Regions from separate parts of the Streptomyces sp. Tu 3180 genome, predicted to be linked through region 3. Evidence: riboswitches for the same ligand, from Rfam matches in the RefSeq annotation. Region 3 holds a riboswitch; each other region holds the start of a gene.
The links. A riboswitch is a leader RNA that binds a small molecule or an ion and turns the genes downstream of it on or off. The one in region 3 is predicted to bind cobalamin.

Region 1: linked by a shared signal. The riboswitch ahead of GL259_RS33625 ((2Fe-2S) ferredoxin domain-containing protein) and the one ahead of GL259_RS29130 (energy-coupling factor ABC transporter permease) in region 3 are both predicted to bind cobalamin.
Region 2: linked by a shared signal. The riboswitch ahead of GL259_RS25850 (ribonucleoside-diphosphate reductase subunit alpha) and the one ahead of GL259_RS29130 (energy-coupling factor ABC transporter permease) in region 3 are both predicted to bind cobalamin.

Annotation. Positions count from the first base shown of each region.
Region 1 is NZ_WOXS01000002.1:7,377,076-7,381,976, forward strand. It holds gene GL259_RS33620 (ferric reductase-like transmembrane domain-containing protein) at 1-961, shown strand, start outside; cobalamin riboswitch at 1,057-1,181, shown strand; gene GL259_RS33625 ((2Fe-2S) ferredoxin domain-containing protein) at 1,307-1,648, shown strand; gene GL259_RS33630 (NAD(P)/FAD-dependent oxidoreductase) at 1,817-3,811, opposite strand; partial or broken gene GL259_RS33635 (NAD-binding lipoprotein) at 4,102-4,901, shown strand, end outside.
Region 2 is NZ_WOXS01000002.1:5,503,319-5,508,219, reverse strand. It holds gene GL259_RS25865 (DUF3311 domain-containing protein) at 1-38, shown strand, start outside; gene GL259_RS25860 (sodium:solute symporter family protein) at 35-1,663, shown strand; partial or broken gene GL259_RS25855 (GNAT family N-acetyltransferase) at 1,741-2,248, shown strand; cobalamin riboswitch at 2,284-2,442, shown strand; gene GL259_RS25850 (ribonucleoside-diphosphate reductase subunit alpha) at 2,566-4,901, shown strand, end outside.
Region 3 is NZ_WOXS01000002.1:6,288,048-6,292,948, forward strand. It holds gene cbiQ (cobalt ECF transporter T component CbiQ) at 1-185, opposite strand, end outside; gene GL259_RS29125 (energy-coupling factor ABC transporter substrate-binding protein) at 192-605, opposite strand; gene GL259_RS29130 (energy-coupling factor ABC transporter permease) at 602-1,309, opposite strand; cobalamin riboswitch at 1,339-1,523, opposite strand; gene GL259_RS29135 (ABC transporter substrate-binding protein) at 1,725-3,320, shown strand; gene GL259_RS29140 (ABC transporter permease) at 3,341-4,309, shown strand; gene GL259_RS29145 (ABC transporter permease) at 4,315-4,901, shown strand, end outside.

The DNA of each region.
Region 1 (4,901 bases), 1.1 Mb from region 3:
CGACGGCACGGCCGCACCGCCCGCCCGTGACAGGCGTCCGGCCGATCGCGTCGCCCTGCGCGCCGACCTGAGGGCCGCGCTGCCCGACGCGAGCGCGGCGGTGGTGGTCACGGCGCTCGTGTTCGTGTTGCTGTGGGCGCGCATGGAGTCGGGCGAGTCGGACACGGTCGCGGTCATGCCGTTCATGGACGACCCCGGCACGTACTGGATGTACCTGCTCAGCCAGGCGTTCGGCTGGTCGGGCCTGTTGTGGGCCTGGGGCACGGTCATGCTCGGTCTGCTGCTGTCCGGGCCGCGCCCCGCCCGGCTGCCGGTCCCCCGGCAGACCCTGGAGCGCTGGCACCGCACCACGAGCCTGACCACGATGGCCCTGATGTTCGCGCACGCGCTGATGTTCGCGGCGGAACTCGTGCGGTACGAGGCCCGGTTGACGTGGCTCGAACGGCTGTGGGCGGGCTTCGCGGACACGTTCGTGCCCGGCTGGTACGACTCCGGCACCGGCCAGGTAGCCATCCCCCTCGGCCAGGGCGCCCTCTACCTGGCCGTTCCCCTCGGCCTGCTGTTCTACGTCCGGCACCGCATCGGCGCCGGCACCTGGCGCCGCCTGCACCGCTTCGTCATCGTCGTGTACGTGCTGAGCGTGTGGCACACCCTGCTGTACGGCACCAACGTCTGGTACGGCGAGTGGCCGCGCACCGTCCTGTGGCTGCTCCAACTCCCGGTCGCGGCACTGCTGCTGGCTCGGCTGCTGCGGCCCGCCCGGCGGGCCGAGCGACTGGGCGGGCCGGGACGGCGCGGGGGCGTGTCGCTGCCGGGCTGGGGGGTGCGGGCCGCCGGCCGGGTGGCCGCCGGGGCCGTCGTGGTGGGGCTGGTCGTCGTGGTGGTGTCCGGTCATGACGGCGGCCGGGAACGCCCGGCCGAGCCGCCCTCGACGAGCCCGCACGCTCCCGAGCCGGAGTGACCCACGGCCGCCGGGAGGGGCGGGTCCGGCGCAGGCGCCCGAGGGCGGGCGGCCGGCTGATGCGATGATGACCGGCGACAGGGCGACGACGGTCCGAGGAAGCCGGTGCGAATCCGGCGCGGTCCCGCCACTGTGATCGGCGAGCGGATCCCGAACGGGCCACTGCCCCGCGCAGGGCGGGAAGGCCGGGACGAGCCACGACCCGAGAGCCAGGAGACTCACGTCGTCGCCTCCTCGAAGGACACCGGGGCGGAGCTCCCCGGAGGAGAGGGGTGGTTCGGCGTGCCCGGGACGACGGAGGGTCAGGCGTTCGGCGCCGAGGAGGCTGCGCAACCGGTCGGCGCCGTGCCGTGCCGGGTCGTCGTGTGCCGCGACTGCTGCTGCGGCACCGCGAAGGTGACCGGCGTCGACCACGCCGCGCAGACCGAGCGTCTGCGTGCCGAGGCGCCCGTGCGCGTCTCCGACTGCCTGGACGTGTGCGACCAGGCCAACGTGGTCGTCGTGCAGCCCTCCTCCGCCGGGCGGGCGGCCGGAGCCCGGCCGGTGTGGCTCGGCCTGGTCAACGACCCGGCGGCGACGGAGGACGTCGCCGCCTGGGTACGGGCGGGCGGTCCCGGCGTCGCTCCCCGGCCGGAGATCCTCGACCTGTACGCCTTCACCCCGCCGCGCCGCCGCACGGCCCCCTGAACGGCCGAGGACCGCTGCCGCGCCGGAGCGGCAGCGCAACGGGGCCGCGGGCGGGACGGCGCGGGCCGCCCGCGAGGGCACCCCCCCGGCAGCCGCCCGGTCAGCTGCTGCCGGGGGTTCCCTGCGGGGACGACCCGCTCTCGGCCGCGGCCGGGCGGGCCGCCCGGCTCACGCGGTGTGGATCTCCAGGGCGGTACGCACGGCGGACTCCACGGCCCCCTCGATCCACGCGGGCTTCACGGACGTGTGGTCCCCGGCGAAGTGCAACGGCCCTTCGCGCACGGGGACGGCGGGCAGCAGCTCCGTGTGCTGCCCGGGCAGCAGCACGGACGCCTCCCCGTAGGCGTAGGGGTCGCGCAGCCAGCTCTGCGTGCGGCCCGCGCCGGTGTAGAAGACCTCGATGCGCCGGCCGTAGACCTGCTGGAGGCCGCACAGCGCGCGCGGATACCGTGCGTCGTCGTCCAGGGAGTCCCAGCGCAGGGCGTCGTCCGCCCAGCTGTAGGAGGCCAGGACCACACCCCCCGCGCTGCCCGGAACCGGATGGGAGGGGTGGAACATGAACCGGTTGGCGTTGTCCGACACCGAGCCGCCGCCCACGACGCCGACCGCCTCCGGCTGGTCGCGCGTGATCGAGCGGTTGGCGGCGTAGTGGGTGCGCTGGCCCGCTGTGATGTGCCCGGCGGGCACGGAGGGGTGGGCGCCGAGCAGACTGCCGTCCGCGGCGGCGCGGCCGGTGCGGTAGGCGTCGTACAGATCCGGGTCGACGGCGCGCAGCTCCCTCTTCCAGTCCGCCTCGTCGAACTCCCACCAACGACGGCTGAACTCCAGCAGCACCTTGGTCGCGCTGTCGTAGTGCAGTTCGCAGACCGCCCGGCGCTTGCCGTACGACAGGGGCGGGTCGACCTGCACGTGGCGCAGCCCGGAGAACGGCACCGTGACCACGGCGACGTCCGCGGTGAACTGTTCGCGTACGACGGGACCGCCGCGGCCCTCCGACACGGTGTCCACCCACACGTGCGGACCCTTGCCCCGGACGTGCCCGGTGTCCGGGGAGGGACGGTCCGGGTGGTGGTACTCGATGCGTGTGACACGGCGGTCGAACCGCACGTCCTCCCGCACGCGTTCCAGCAGGGCGTCCGGCAGTACGGCCGTGCCGCCCTCCAGCTCGTAGAAGGGCGTGTCGGGGCTGATCAGGGAGGAGCCGATGAAACTGTGGATGAAGGACAGGGGAAGGCGTGAGGTGAGGTTCTCCAGGGTGCCGATCAGGTCGACGGTCCGTTCGTCGAGGCCGGCGTGCTCGGTCAGGAAGCGGAACATCGACCAGTCACCGAACCGCTGCACCACGCGGGCCCAGCCCCGCAACTGCTCCGGGAGCGGCTTCCCGACCCGCTTGCCGTCGCGGCCGACGTGACTGAACTCGTCGCGCACCGGATCCAGCGCGGAGCGCAGGACGGCGGCGGCGGGGGTGTCCCAGTGGGCCCGGGGGACACCGAACGACCGGTTCACGCGCCGGGGCGCGCGGGCGTAGTCGGCGCGCCGCACGCGGACACCGTTGACGTGGATCCAGGTGCGGTGGGCGGGACGTCCCCCGCCGTCGACGTCGACGTAGTGGAAACGCCGCTTCTTCAGGCCGAACTGGTCGATCAGCTCCATCACCAGGGGGTGGCTGCCCGGGATGCGCATCGCGCCCGCCTCGGCGTACTGGCGGGGATCGGCGAAGGGCTGCTCGGCGCGTTCGTGGCCGCCGCTGCGGAAGGTCTTGACGCGCCCGCCCGCCCGGTTGCCGTTGGCCTCCAGCACCGTCACCCGGTGACCTGCCCCCTTCAGCAGCCAGGCGGCCACGAGACCGGCCGGGCCGGCACCGATGACCAGGACGTCCTTGGGCCGTGCCCGTCGCTGGGCCGGCAGTCCCTTCCGGAGGACGTTCTGGTAACGCGGGACGAGGGGGCGGTCGTCGGAGTCCAGGACGAGGAGTGCGCGGGCGACGGCCAGGCACCGGTCGAAGTCGGCGCCGCGCCTGCCGGCCGGGGCGGCCGGTGCGGGCAGCGCCGCGGCGACGCCGCCGGTCAGGGCCGTGGCCACCGTGGCCGTGCCGGCCACCGCCGCGAAACTCCTCCGGGAGAAGCCGCCGTCCGGACGCACCACTGCGTGATCTTCAGTCATGGCGGCCTTTGTACCGACGGCCGTGACCGGGCACCCGTCCTTCGCTCCGGCGTTGACCCGAAGGAGCTAAGCGGCGGCGAACCCTGACGTCACGGCGGATCCGCCGAGGTGAACGGCCTGGCAGACCCGAAGGGATGAACGCCGCGCGAGCTCCGTCCGACGCGGTGACCGATCCCCCACACTGCGACGTGCGGATCCACATCCGTGCTCTCCGGCGGGCCCGCGCGGCGCATCGCGTACGCGGCGCCGACGCGGCCCTGCGGGAGTTCGGGGCGAGGGAGGGGGGAAGGATGGCGCAGCGGCGCACTCCGTTCGGTGACAGGGCCCGCTACTGGTTCGACAGCACGCTGGCCCGCGGTGCCGCCGCCCTCGTCGGCTGGATGGCGCTGCTGTGCCTGGCCGTCGTCGTCCCGGCCAGTGCGGTGCTGGTGTGGACCGACCCCGGCGTGCCGGCGTCCCTGACGGACCGGCTGGCGCAGGTGTGGCACCTCACCGGGGAGACGCTGCGGCTGGGCGGTGCGACGGGCACGCCGCTGCGGGTGGCGATGTCGGTGCTGCTCGCACTGGTCACCCTGCTGTACGTCTCGACGCTCGTCGGCCTGATCACGACGGCGCTCACGGAGCGGCTCACCGCGCTGCGGCGGGGCCGTTCCACCGTGCTCGAACACGGGCACGCCGTGGTCCTGGGATTGTCCGAGCAGGTCTTCACGGTGGTCAGCGAGCTGGTGGCCGCCAACGCCAACCAGCGGCGCGCCGCGGTGGCGGTGCTGGCCGACCGGGACAAGACCCTCATGGAGGAGGCTCTGAGCACGAAGGTGGGCCCTGCCGGCCGTACGCGGCTGATCTGCCGCAGCGGCCCCACCACCGACCCGGCCGTGCTCTCCCTGACCAGCCCGGCCACGGCCGGTGTCGTGCTGGTCCTGCCCCACGACGAGCCCGACGCCGATGCCGAGGTGGTCAGGACACTGCTGGCGCTCAGGGCGGCCCTGGCCGGGGAGGGAGACCGTCCGCCCGTCGTCGCCGCCGTCCGGGACGACCGGTACCGCCTGGCCGCCCGTCTCGCCGCCGGACCGGGCGGCGTCGTCCTGGA
Region 2 (4,901 bases), 780 kb from region 3:
GCGCCCGCAGGGCCCCGAAGGGAGGTGCGGCGCAGTGAACGACGGCGTGAACGGCGTGGCGCTCGCCGTCTTCGTCTTCTTCTTCGTGCTCGTCACGGTCATGGGCTTCCTGGCCGCGCGCTGGCGCAAGGCGGCGAACGAGCACAGCCTCGACGAGTGGGGCCTGGGCGGCCGGTCCTTCGGCACCTGGGTGACCTGGTTCCTGCTCGGCGGCGACCTGTACACCGCGTACACCTTCGTGGCCGTCCCGGCGGCGATCTACGCGGCGGGCGCGGCCGGCTTCTTCGCGGTGCCGTACACGATCCTCGTGTATCCGCTGATCTTCACCTTCCTGCCCCGCCTGTGGTCGGTGTCGCACAAGCACGGCTACGTGACCACGTCCGACTTCGTGCGCGGCCGGTTCGGTTCGAAGGGGCTGTCGCTGGCCGTCGCGGTCACCGGCATCCTGGCGACGATGCCGTACATCGCGCTCCAGCTGGTCGGCATCCAGGCCGTGCTGGACGTGATGGGCGTCGGCGGCGGCGAGGACACCAACTGGTTCGTCAAGGACCTGCCGCTGCTGATCGCCTTCGGCGTGCTGGCGGCGTACACCTACTCCTCGGGTCTGCGGGCGCCCGCGCTCATCGCGTTCGTGAAGGACACGCTGATCTACCTCGTCATCGCGGTGGCGATCATCTACATCCCGATCAAGCTGGGCGGCTTCGACGAGATCTTCGCCTCGGCGAACGAGGCGTTCGGCCAGACCAACCCGGCCACGGGCGCGCCGCGCGGTGCGCTGGTGCCGGGCGACGCGGGCCAGTGGACGTACGCGACGCTGGCGCTGGGCTCGGCGCTCGCGCTGTTCATGTACCCGCACTCCATCACGGCGACGCTGTCCTCGCGCAGCCGCGAGGTGATCCGCCGCAACACCACGATCCTGCCGCTGTACTCCCTGATGCTGGGTCTGCTGGCGCTGCTGGGCTTCATGGCGATCGCGGCGGGCGTGAAGGTGCAGAACGGCCAGCTGGCGATCCCGCAGCTGTTCGAGGACATGTTCCCCGACTGGTTCGCGGGCGTCGCCTTCGCGGCGATCGGCATCGGCGCCCTCGTCCCCGCGGCCATCATGTCCATCGCGGCGGCGAACCTGTTCACCCGCAACATCTACAAGGACTTCATCAGGCCGGACGCCACACCGGCCCAGGAGACCAAGGTCTCCAAGATCGTCTCCCTGCTGGTGAAGGTGGGCGCGCTCGCCTTCGTCCTGACCATGGACAAGACCGTCGCCATCAACTTCCAGCTGCTGGGCGGCATCTGGATCCTGCAGACCTTCCCGGCCCTGGTCGGCGGCCTGTTCACCCGCTGGTTCCACCGCTGGGCGCTGCTCGCGGGCTGGGCGGTCGGCATGCTCTACGGCACGGTCGCCGCGTACGGCGTCGCCTCCCCGACGCAGAAGCACTTCGGCGGCTCCTCGAAGGAGATCCCCGGCATCGGCGAGATCGGCTACATCGGCCTCACCGCCTTCGTCATCAACGTCCTGGTCACGGTCGTCCTGACCTTCGTCCTGAGGGCCGCCAAGGCCCCCGAGGGCGTCGACCAGACCAAGCCGGAGGACTACACGGCGGACGCGGGCGACCCGGGCGTCCAGGTGGAGCTCCCGCCGGCCACGGCGGGCAGCGCGCACTGACGCCGCAGCCGTGAACCACGGGCCGCCGGAGAAATCCGGCGGCCCGTCGTCGTATCCGTCAAGCACACTCTCCCCCCATGGGCGTCGCCGTCCGGCCGGCGGAGCCCGGCGAGCACGGGGAACTCGGTGAGACCACCGCGCAGGCCCACCTCCGGGACGGGCTGCTCGGCCTCGGGGGGCGCGACGCGTGTCCCGGTGAGCCGGGGGCACGCGGCGACGCGGGCGGCGGTCACCGAGGTGCCGGCCGCCGTGGAGCACGGCGGCGTGCCGGGCGGGGTGACGTTCGTACCGGGCAGCGGACCGATGGCCTGCATGGCCGGGCCCGGCGAGGCCGGGATCCGGATGCTCGCGGTCGCCCATGCGGCCCGGGGCCGCGGTGTCGGGGAGGCCCTCGTCCGCGCCTGCGTCGGCCGGGCACGGGCCGTCGAGGGCTGCGTCCGGGTCGTGCTGCCGGCCCGGCGCACCGTGCACTCCGCCCCCCGCGTCCACGAGCGGCTGGGTTCCGTCCGCACGCCCGGGCGCGACCGGAAGTCCCTCCCGCACCTGGACGACATCACGCTCTTCACCTATGAGTTGACACTCTGACACCATCGAGACACAACATATGGGCCTGCCGACAGCACCCGGCACAAGATGTATGCTCGTGCTCGCTGTCGCCGCAGGGGAATCCGGTGCGAATCCGGAACTGTCCCGCAACGGTGTACTTGTGCGTGTTCGCGTCATGGCGCGGGCGCGCACGGGCTTCAGTCCGAGGACCTGCCGACAGTGCGCCCGGCCGTCCGGTCCGGGTGCCCTGACGTCCGGGCCTCGTGGAATGGGCCGGTGGACGCGACGCCGCGTGCGTTCGTGTGCTGCCCCCCGCCCTCGGCGAGGCCCCCGTGCCGAGCGAGGGAGAGCCCCACGTGACCATCGCGCCAGCCGATCCGGCTTCAGCGGTCGACGTGACAGAGCAGAGCGACGGCCCCGGTGCCGCGCTGCTGCGGACCCTGACCGAGCTGACCGCCGACCTGCCCGACGCGGACCCCGGCCGGGTCGCCGCCGCCGCGCTGCGCGGCCGGTCCGCCCGCGCCGACGAGACGGAGCTGCGGGAACTGGCCACCGAGGCCGCGGCCGGGCTCATCTCCGAGGACCCCGCCTACTCCCGGCTGGCCGCCCGGCTGCTGACCGTCGGCATCCGCGCCGAGGCCGCCTCGCAGGGCGTCACGTCGTTCACCGGGTCCGTCGCGACCGGGCACCGCGAGGGCCTGATCGCCGACCGCACCGCCGCGTTCGTCCGGCTGCACGCGGACCGGCTCGACGCGCTGATCGACACCCGGGCCGACGACCGCTTCGGCTACTTCGGCCTGCGCACCCTCCACAGCCGCTACCTGCTGCGGCACCCGATCACCCGCAAGGTCGTCGAGACGCCCCAGCACTTCCTGCTGCGGGTCGCCGCCGGTCTCGCCGAGGACGACAGCGTGCGGTCGGTGGACGAGGTCGCCGCGCTCTACGGGCTGATGAGCCGCCTGGACTACCTGCCCTCCTCCCCCACGCTGTTCAACTCCGGCACGCGGCACCCGCAGATGTCGTCCTGCTACCTGCTGGACTCCCCCAAGGACGAGCTGGACTCGATCTACGACCGCTACCACCAGGTGGCCCGCCTCTCGAAGCACGCCGGCGGCATCGGCCTGTCCTACTCCCGCGTCCGGGCCCGCGGTTCGCTGATCCGCGGCACCAACGGGCACTCCAACGGCATCGTCCCGTTCCTGAAGACGCTGGACGCCTCGGTCGCCGCCGTGAACCAGGGCGGACGGCGCAAGGGCGCGGCGGCGGTCTACCTGGAGACCTGGCACTCCGACATCGAGGAGTTCCTGGAGCTGCGCGACAACACCGGTGAGGACGCCCGCCGCACGCACAACCTGAACCTCGCGCACTGGGTGCCGGACGAGTTCATGCGCCGGGTGGACGCCGACGGCCGGTGGTCGCTGTTCTCCCCGGTGGACGTGCCGGAGCTGGTCGACCTGTGGGGCGAGGAGTTCGACGCCGCCTACCGGGCCGCCGAGGAGAAGGGGCTGGCCAGGAAGACCCTCCCCGCGCGCGAGCTGTACGGCCGGATGATGCGCACCCTCGCGCAGACCGGCAACGGCTGGATGACCTTCAAGGACGCCGCCAACCGCACCGCCAACCAGACCGCCGAGCCGGGCCACGTCGTCCACTCCTCCAACCTCTGCACGGAGATCCTGGAGGTCACCGACGACGGGGAGACGGCGGTCTGCAACCTGGGGTCGGTCAACCTCGGCGCGTTCGTCGACACGGCCGCCGGCGACCTCGACTGGGCGCGGCTGGACGCGACCGTGCGCACGGCCGTCACGTTCCTCGACCGGGTCGTGGACATCAACTTCTACCCGACCGAGCAGGCGGGCCGCTCCAACGGCCGCTGGCGCCCCGTGGGTCTGGGCGTCATGGGGCTGCAGGACGTCTTCTTCAAGCTGCGCCTGCCCTTCGACTCGCCCGAGGCCCGGCGGCTGTCCACCCGGATCGCCGAGCGGATCATGCTGGCCGCGTACGAGACCTCCGCGGACCTCGCCGAGCGCAACGGTCCCCTGCCCGCCTGGGAGAAGACCCGCACCGCCCGGGGCGTTCTGCACCCGGACCACTACGCCGCGGACCTGACCTGGCCGGAGCGCTGGGCGGCGCTGCGCGAGCGGATCGCGGCCGTCGGGATGCGCAACTCGCTGCTCCTCGCCATCGCGCCCACCGCCACCATCGCCTCGATCGCGGGCGTGTACGAGTGCATCGAGCCGCAGGTGTCCAACCTGTTCAAGCGCGAGACGCTGTCCGGGGAGTTCCTCCAGGTCAACTCCTACCTCGTCGACGACCTCAAGCGCCTCGGCGTGTGGGACGCGCGCACCCGCGAGGCGCTGCGTGAGGCGGGCGGCTCGGTGCAGGACTTCGCGTGGATCCCCGAGGAGGTGCGCCGGCTGTACCGCACGGCGTGGGAGATCCCGCAGCGCGCGCTGATCGACATGGCCGCCGCCCGCACCCCGTTCCTCGACCAGGCGCAGTCGCTCAACCTGTTCCTGGAGACGCCGACCATCGGCAAGCTCTCCTCGATGTACGCGTACGCCTGGAAGCAGGGCCTGAAGACGACGTACTACCTGCGTTCGCGTCCGGCGACCCGGATCGCGCGCGCCGCACGGGCGCAGACCGCCGTCCCCGTCCCGCAGCCGGCCCCCGAAGAGGCCGTCGCCTGCTCCCT
Region 3 (4,901 bases):
CGCCGGCCGGGCACGCCCGCCGGGCCCAGCAGCACCGCGAGCGCGGTCAGCAGCACCAGGGCCGCGCCCGGCCAGGGCGGCAGCGAGATCGCGAGCACGGTGAGGCCCAGTCCGAGCACGGCCTTGTCCACGGGGTGGCGGTGGCGCCAGCGGCTGCCGTGCGCCGCCGCGTCGATCGGCAGCAAGAGGACTCAGCCCCGCCGTTCGGAGGAGGTCCCGTCACCGGCGTCCGCGCCGGCGTCCGGCCGCGCGGGATCCGCCGCCTCGCCGCCGGGGTCCGCCCCGGCCCCCGGCCGGGCCGCCGCACGCGCCTCGCCCTGCCGCCGCCCCCGCCGCAGCCCGAAGTAGTACGCGAGGCCGCCCGCGCCGATCGCCGCCTGGAGGGCGAACAGCGCCGACTCGATCTCGCCGGACGGCGGTTCGTACAGCGGCGAGAACCACGGCTCGTAGTCCGGGTCGATCTCGGTGATCGCGGTCTCCGCCTCGGCGTCGGCGCCCGTGAACGGCTCCTCCTTGTGGTCGCCGAGGCCGAGCGCCGGCGGCAGCACCGCGAGTGCGGCGACGAGGAGCAGCAGCAGGGTGTTGATCTTCGCGTTCCGGCTCATCGGGTCACCGCCCCGGCCTCGTCCCGCGTCTTGCGGCCGGCCGTCGTCACCAGCACCCCGAGCCGGGTCAGCTCACCCTTGCTGGACTGCACCAGCATGCGCATCACCAGCACGGTCAGCAGCCCCTCGCTCACCGCGAGCGGGATCTGCGTGACGGCGAAGACGGAGCCGAACTTGCCGAGCGCGCCGAGGAACCCGCTGTCCGGGTCGGGGAACGCGAGCGCGAGCTGGACGCTCGTCACGCAGTACGTCGACAGGTCGGCGACGAAGGCGCCGCAGAACACCGCCGCCATCAGCGGGACGCCGCAGCGGCGCAGCAGCTTGTAGACGCCGTACCCGGCCCAGGGGCCGACGACCGCCATCGAGAAGACGTTGGCGCCGAGCGTGGTCAGCCCGCCGTGCGCGAGCAGCAGCGCCTGGAACAGCAGGGTGATGGTGCCCAGCACCGCCACGACCGGCGGCCGGAACAGGATCGCGCCCAGGCCCGTGCCGGTGGGGTGGGAACAACTCCCCGTCACCGAGGGGAGCTTGAGCGCGGACAGGACGAACATGAACGCTCCCGAGGCGCCGAGCAGCAGCGTGCTCTCGGGATGTTCCTTGACCTCGCGGACGAGCGACCGGGCTCCGTGGACGACGAACGGCGCCGATGCGACGCTCCAGGCGACCGCGTGCGCCGGTGGCAGAAAACCCTCGGCTATGTGCATGGCTCAGCAGACCCTCTCCAGCACCTCGTGGATGGTTGACGCGCCTTGGCCGGTCTCCTGGCTGACGGGTACCACCGCCCGTGCTCCGCCTTCCCGGGTCCCGAGGGGACCCAGTGGCCGTCCGCGAGGACTGGAGCCGGACTTCCCGATCACAGTGGCGAGGGCCGCACCGGTATCGCACCGATTTCCCGTCACCAAGGCGTGGCGACAGTAGTGCCCGTTCCGGCCCGGTGACAAGCGGACGCGGGGGCGCGCGGGCAGCGCCCGGCGGCGAGCGCCCCGGCGCACACCTGCGGACTTGACACCGGCCGCGGACCCGTCGAAGCGGGGGGACTGGAAGAGGGCGGCGCCGGGCAGTGTCTTGCTGCAATTAATATGCAACAGCGATTTCAAGGCATCAGGGATGTGAGGTTCGATGACGACCCGACGAATACGGAGTGCCGCCACCGCCGCCGTCGCGGCCGCGGTGACCGGCGCGGCCGCCGCCTGCTCGGCGCCGGGCGGAGGCACGGACGGCGGCGCGTCCGCCGATTCCGTGGTGATCGGCGTCGCCTCCGAGCCGGACACCCTGAGCCCGCTGCTCGGCTACGGCAAGGACGGCAACTCCAAGATCTTCGACGGACTGCTCGTCCGGGACGCCGGCCAGAAGCTGAAGCCCGCGCTGGCGAAGGCGCTGCCCGAGGTCGGCGACGGCGGCCGTACCTACACCTACACCCTGCGCGACGGCGTGCGCTTCAGCGACGGCGAGCCGCTCACCGCCGACGACGTGGTCTTCACGTACCGCACGGTGCTGGACGACAGGACCAACAACACCGCCAAGAGCGAACTGGACGCCATCGAGGAGGTGCGGGCGGACGGCGACGACAAGGTCGTCTTCACCCTCAAGTACCCCTACGCGGCCTTCGCCGCCCGCACGGTCCTGCCCATCGTCCCCGAGCACGTCGCCGGCGAGCAGGACCCCAACACCGGCTCCTTCAACACGAAGCCGGTCGGCACCGGACCGTACGTCCTCACCGACTGGCGCAAGGGCGAGAAGCTCACCTTCAAGGCCAATCCGGACTACTGGGGCGGCGCGCCGAAGGTGAAAAAGCTCACCATGGCGATCGTCGCCGACGACGACGTCCGCGCCACCCGGCTGCGCTCCGGCGACCTCGACGGCGCGGTCCTCCCGCCCAACCTCGCCGCCACCTTCGAGAACGAGGACGGCAGGAAGACGTACCGGGCGACCTCCTACGACTTCCGCGCCGTCACCCTCCCCACCGGCAACCCGGTCACCGGCGACACCGCGATCCGCCGCGCCCTGGACCTCGCCGTGGACCGCGAGGCCATGGTCGACAAGATCCTCGACGGAGCCGGCCGCCCCGCCTACGGCCCGCTGCCCCTGGACGACCCCTGGTTCGCGCGGGGCACCGAACGCGACCGGGACCTCGGCGAGGCGGAGCGCGTCCTCGACGACGCCGGCTGGAAGCCGGGCCAGGACGGCATCCGCGCCAAGGACGGCCGCCGCGCCTCGTTCACGCTCTTCCACCCCTCCGGCGACAAGGTCCGCCAGGACCACGCCCTCGCCTACGCCTCCGACGCCAAGAAGGCCGGCATCGAGGTGAAGGTCGAGAGCGCCACCTGGGAGGTCATCGAGCCCCGGATGAAGCACGACGCCGTCCTCGCGGGCTTCGGCAGCACCGGCGACCCCGACTTCGGCCTCTACACCCTGCTGCACTCCTCCCTCGCCGGGGACGGCTTCAACAACATGGCCCGGTACGACGACCCGGCCGTGGACGAGGCCCTCGACACCGGCCGCCGCAGCCAGGACCCCGAGGACCGCAAGGCCGCCTACGACGACCTCCAGCGCGAACTGGTGAAGAACCCGGGCTACACCTTCCTCACCCACATCGACCACATGTACGTCCTCGCCGACCGCTGGGACGGGCTGACCACGCAGACCGAACCGCACGAGCACGGCTTCGCCAGCGGCCCCTGGTGGAACGTCGAGGACTGGCAGCCGAAGAAATGACCTCCCTGCCCTGGGGAGAGATGACCCGGCTCGTGGCACGGCGGGCCCTGTCCGCCGTGCCCGTGCTCCTCGTCGTCACCTTCGGCGTGTTCGCGATCGCCGCGGTCTCCCCCTTCGACCCCGTCAAGGCCTACGCGGGCACCGCCGCGCTCGGCGCCGACCGGGAGACCCTGGACCGGCTGCGGGAGAACCTCGGCGTGGACCGGCCCTTCGCCGAACGCTGGTGGGAGTGGCTGACCTCCGCGGCCGGCGGCGACCTCGGCCAGTCCAGCGTCATGCGCCAGCCCGTGGCCGAGGTGATCGGGGAACGGCTGGTGTGGTCGGCGCTGCTGTGCGCCGTCGCGTTCGTCCTCGCCGTCCTGCTCGGCACCGTGCTCGGCGTCCTCGCGGCCCGCCGCCCCGGCTCACCGGCCGACCGCGCCGTCACCTCCCTCGCCTACGCGCTGGAGGCCGCGCCGGTCTTCTGGATCGCCCTGCTCGCCGTCTGGCTGTTCGCGCTGAAACTGGACGTCCTCCCGGCCGGCGGCCTCACCGACACCGGCAGCGAGCACGTCACCGCCGGACAGCTCCTGAGCCACCTCGCGCTGCCCGCCGGCGTCCTCGCCGTCTCCCAGCTGCCCTGGTTCACGCTCTACGTCCGCCAGGGCGTCGGCGACGCGCTCGCCGAGGACCCGGTGCGCGGCGCCCGGGCCCGCGGCCTGAGCGAACGCACCGTGCTGCTCGGCCACGCCCTGCGCTCCGGACTGCTGCCGGTGCTCACCCTGATCGGCTCCCGCGTCCCCGAACTCATCACCGGGGCCCTGCTGGTGGAGAGCGTCTTCAGCTGGCCCGGCATCGCGGCGGCCACCGTGGAGGCGGCCACCGCCGTGGACTTCCCGCTGCTGGCCGCGCTCACCACCCTCGCCACCGCCGCCGTCCTCGCCGGGAACCTGCTCGCCGACCTGCTGTACGGACTGACCGACCCGAGGGTGAAGCTGAGTGAGATGTGATCCCCATGGCTGACACCACCGCCGAGAAGGCGAACGCCCCCGAGTCCGCGGCCGGGTGGCGCCCGCACGGCACCGCCCGCCGTTCCACCCACACCCTGAGGCTGCGCACCTCCGCCGCCCTGGTCGCCGTGACCGTCCTCGCGGTGCTGCTCGTGCCGCTGCTGGTCCGGTTCGACCAGCAGGCCGTCGACCTGGCCGCCGAGCTCCAGCCGCCCGGCTGGGCCCACCCCTTCGGCACCGACGACGTCGGCCGCGACCTGCTGCTGCGCTGCGTCCACGGGCTGCGCGTCTCCCTGCTCGTCGGCGTGGTGGCCGCGCTCACCGCCACCGTGATCGGCACCGCCGTGGGAGCCGCCGCCGGAGCCCTCGGCGGCCGGGTGGACCGCGCCGTCATGCGGCTGGTCGACACCGTCTCGTCCGTCCCGCACCTGCTGCTCGGCATCTTCATCGTCGCCATGTTCCGCCCGGGCGTCTGGCCGGTGGTGGTCTCCGTCGCCCTCACGCACTGGCTGTCCACGGCCCGCATCGTGCGCGCCGAGGTCCTCTCGCTGCGCTCCCGCCCGTACATCGACGCGGCCGTCTCCGGCGGCGC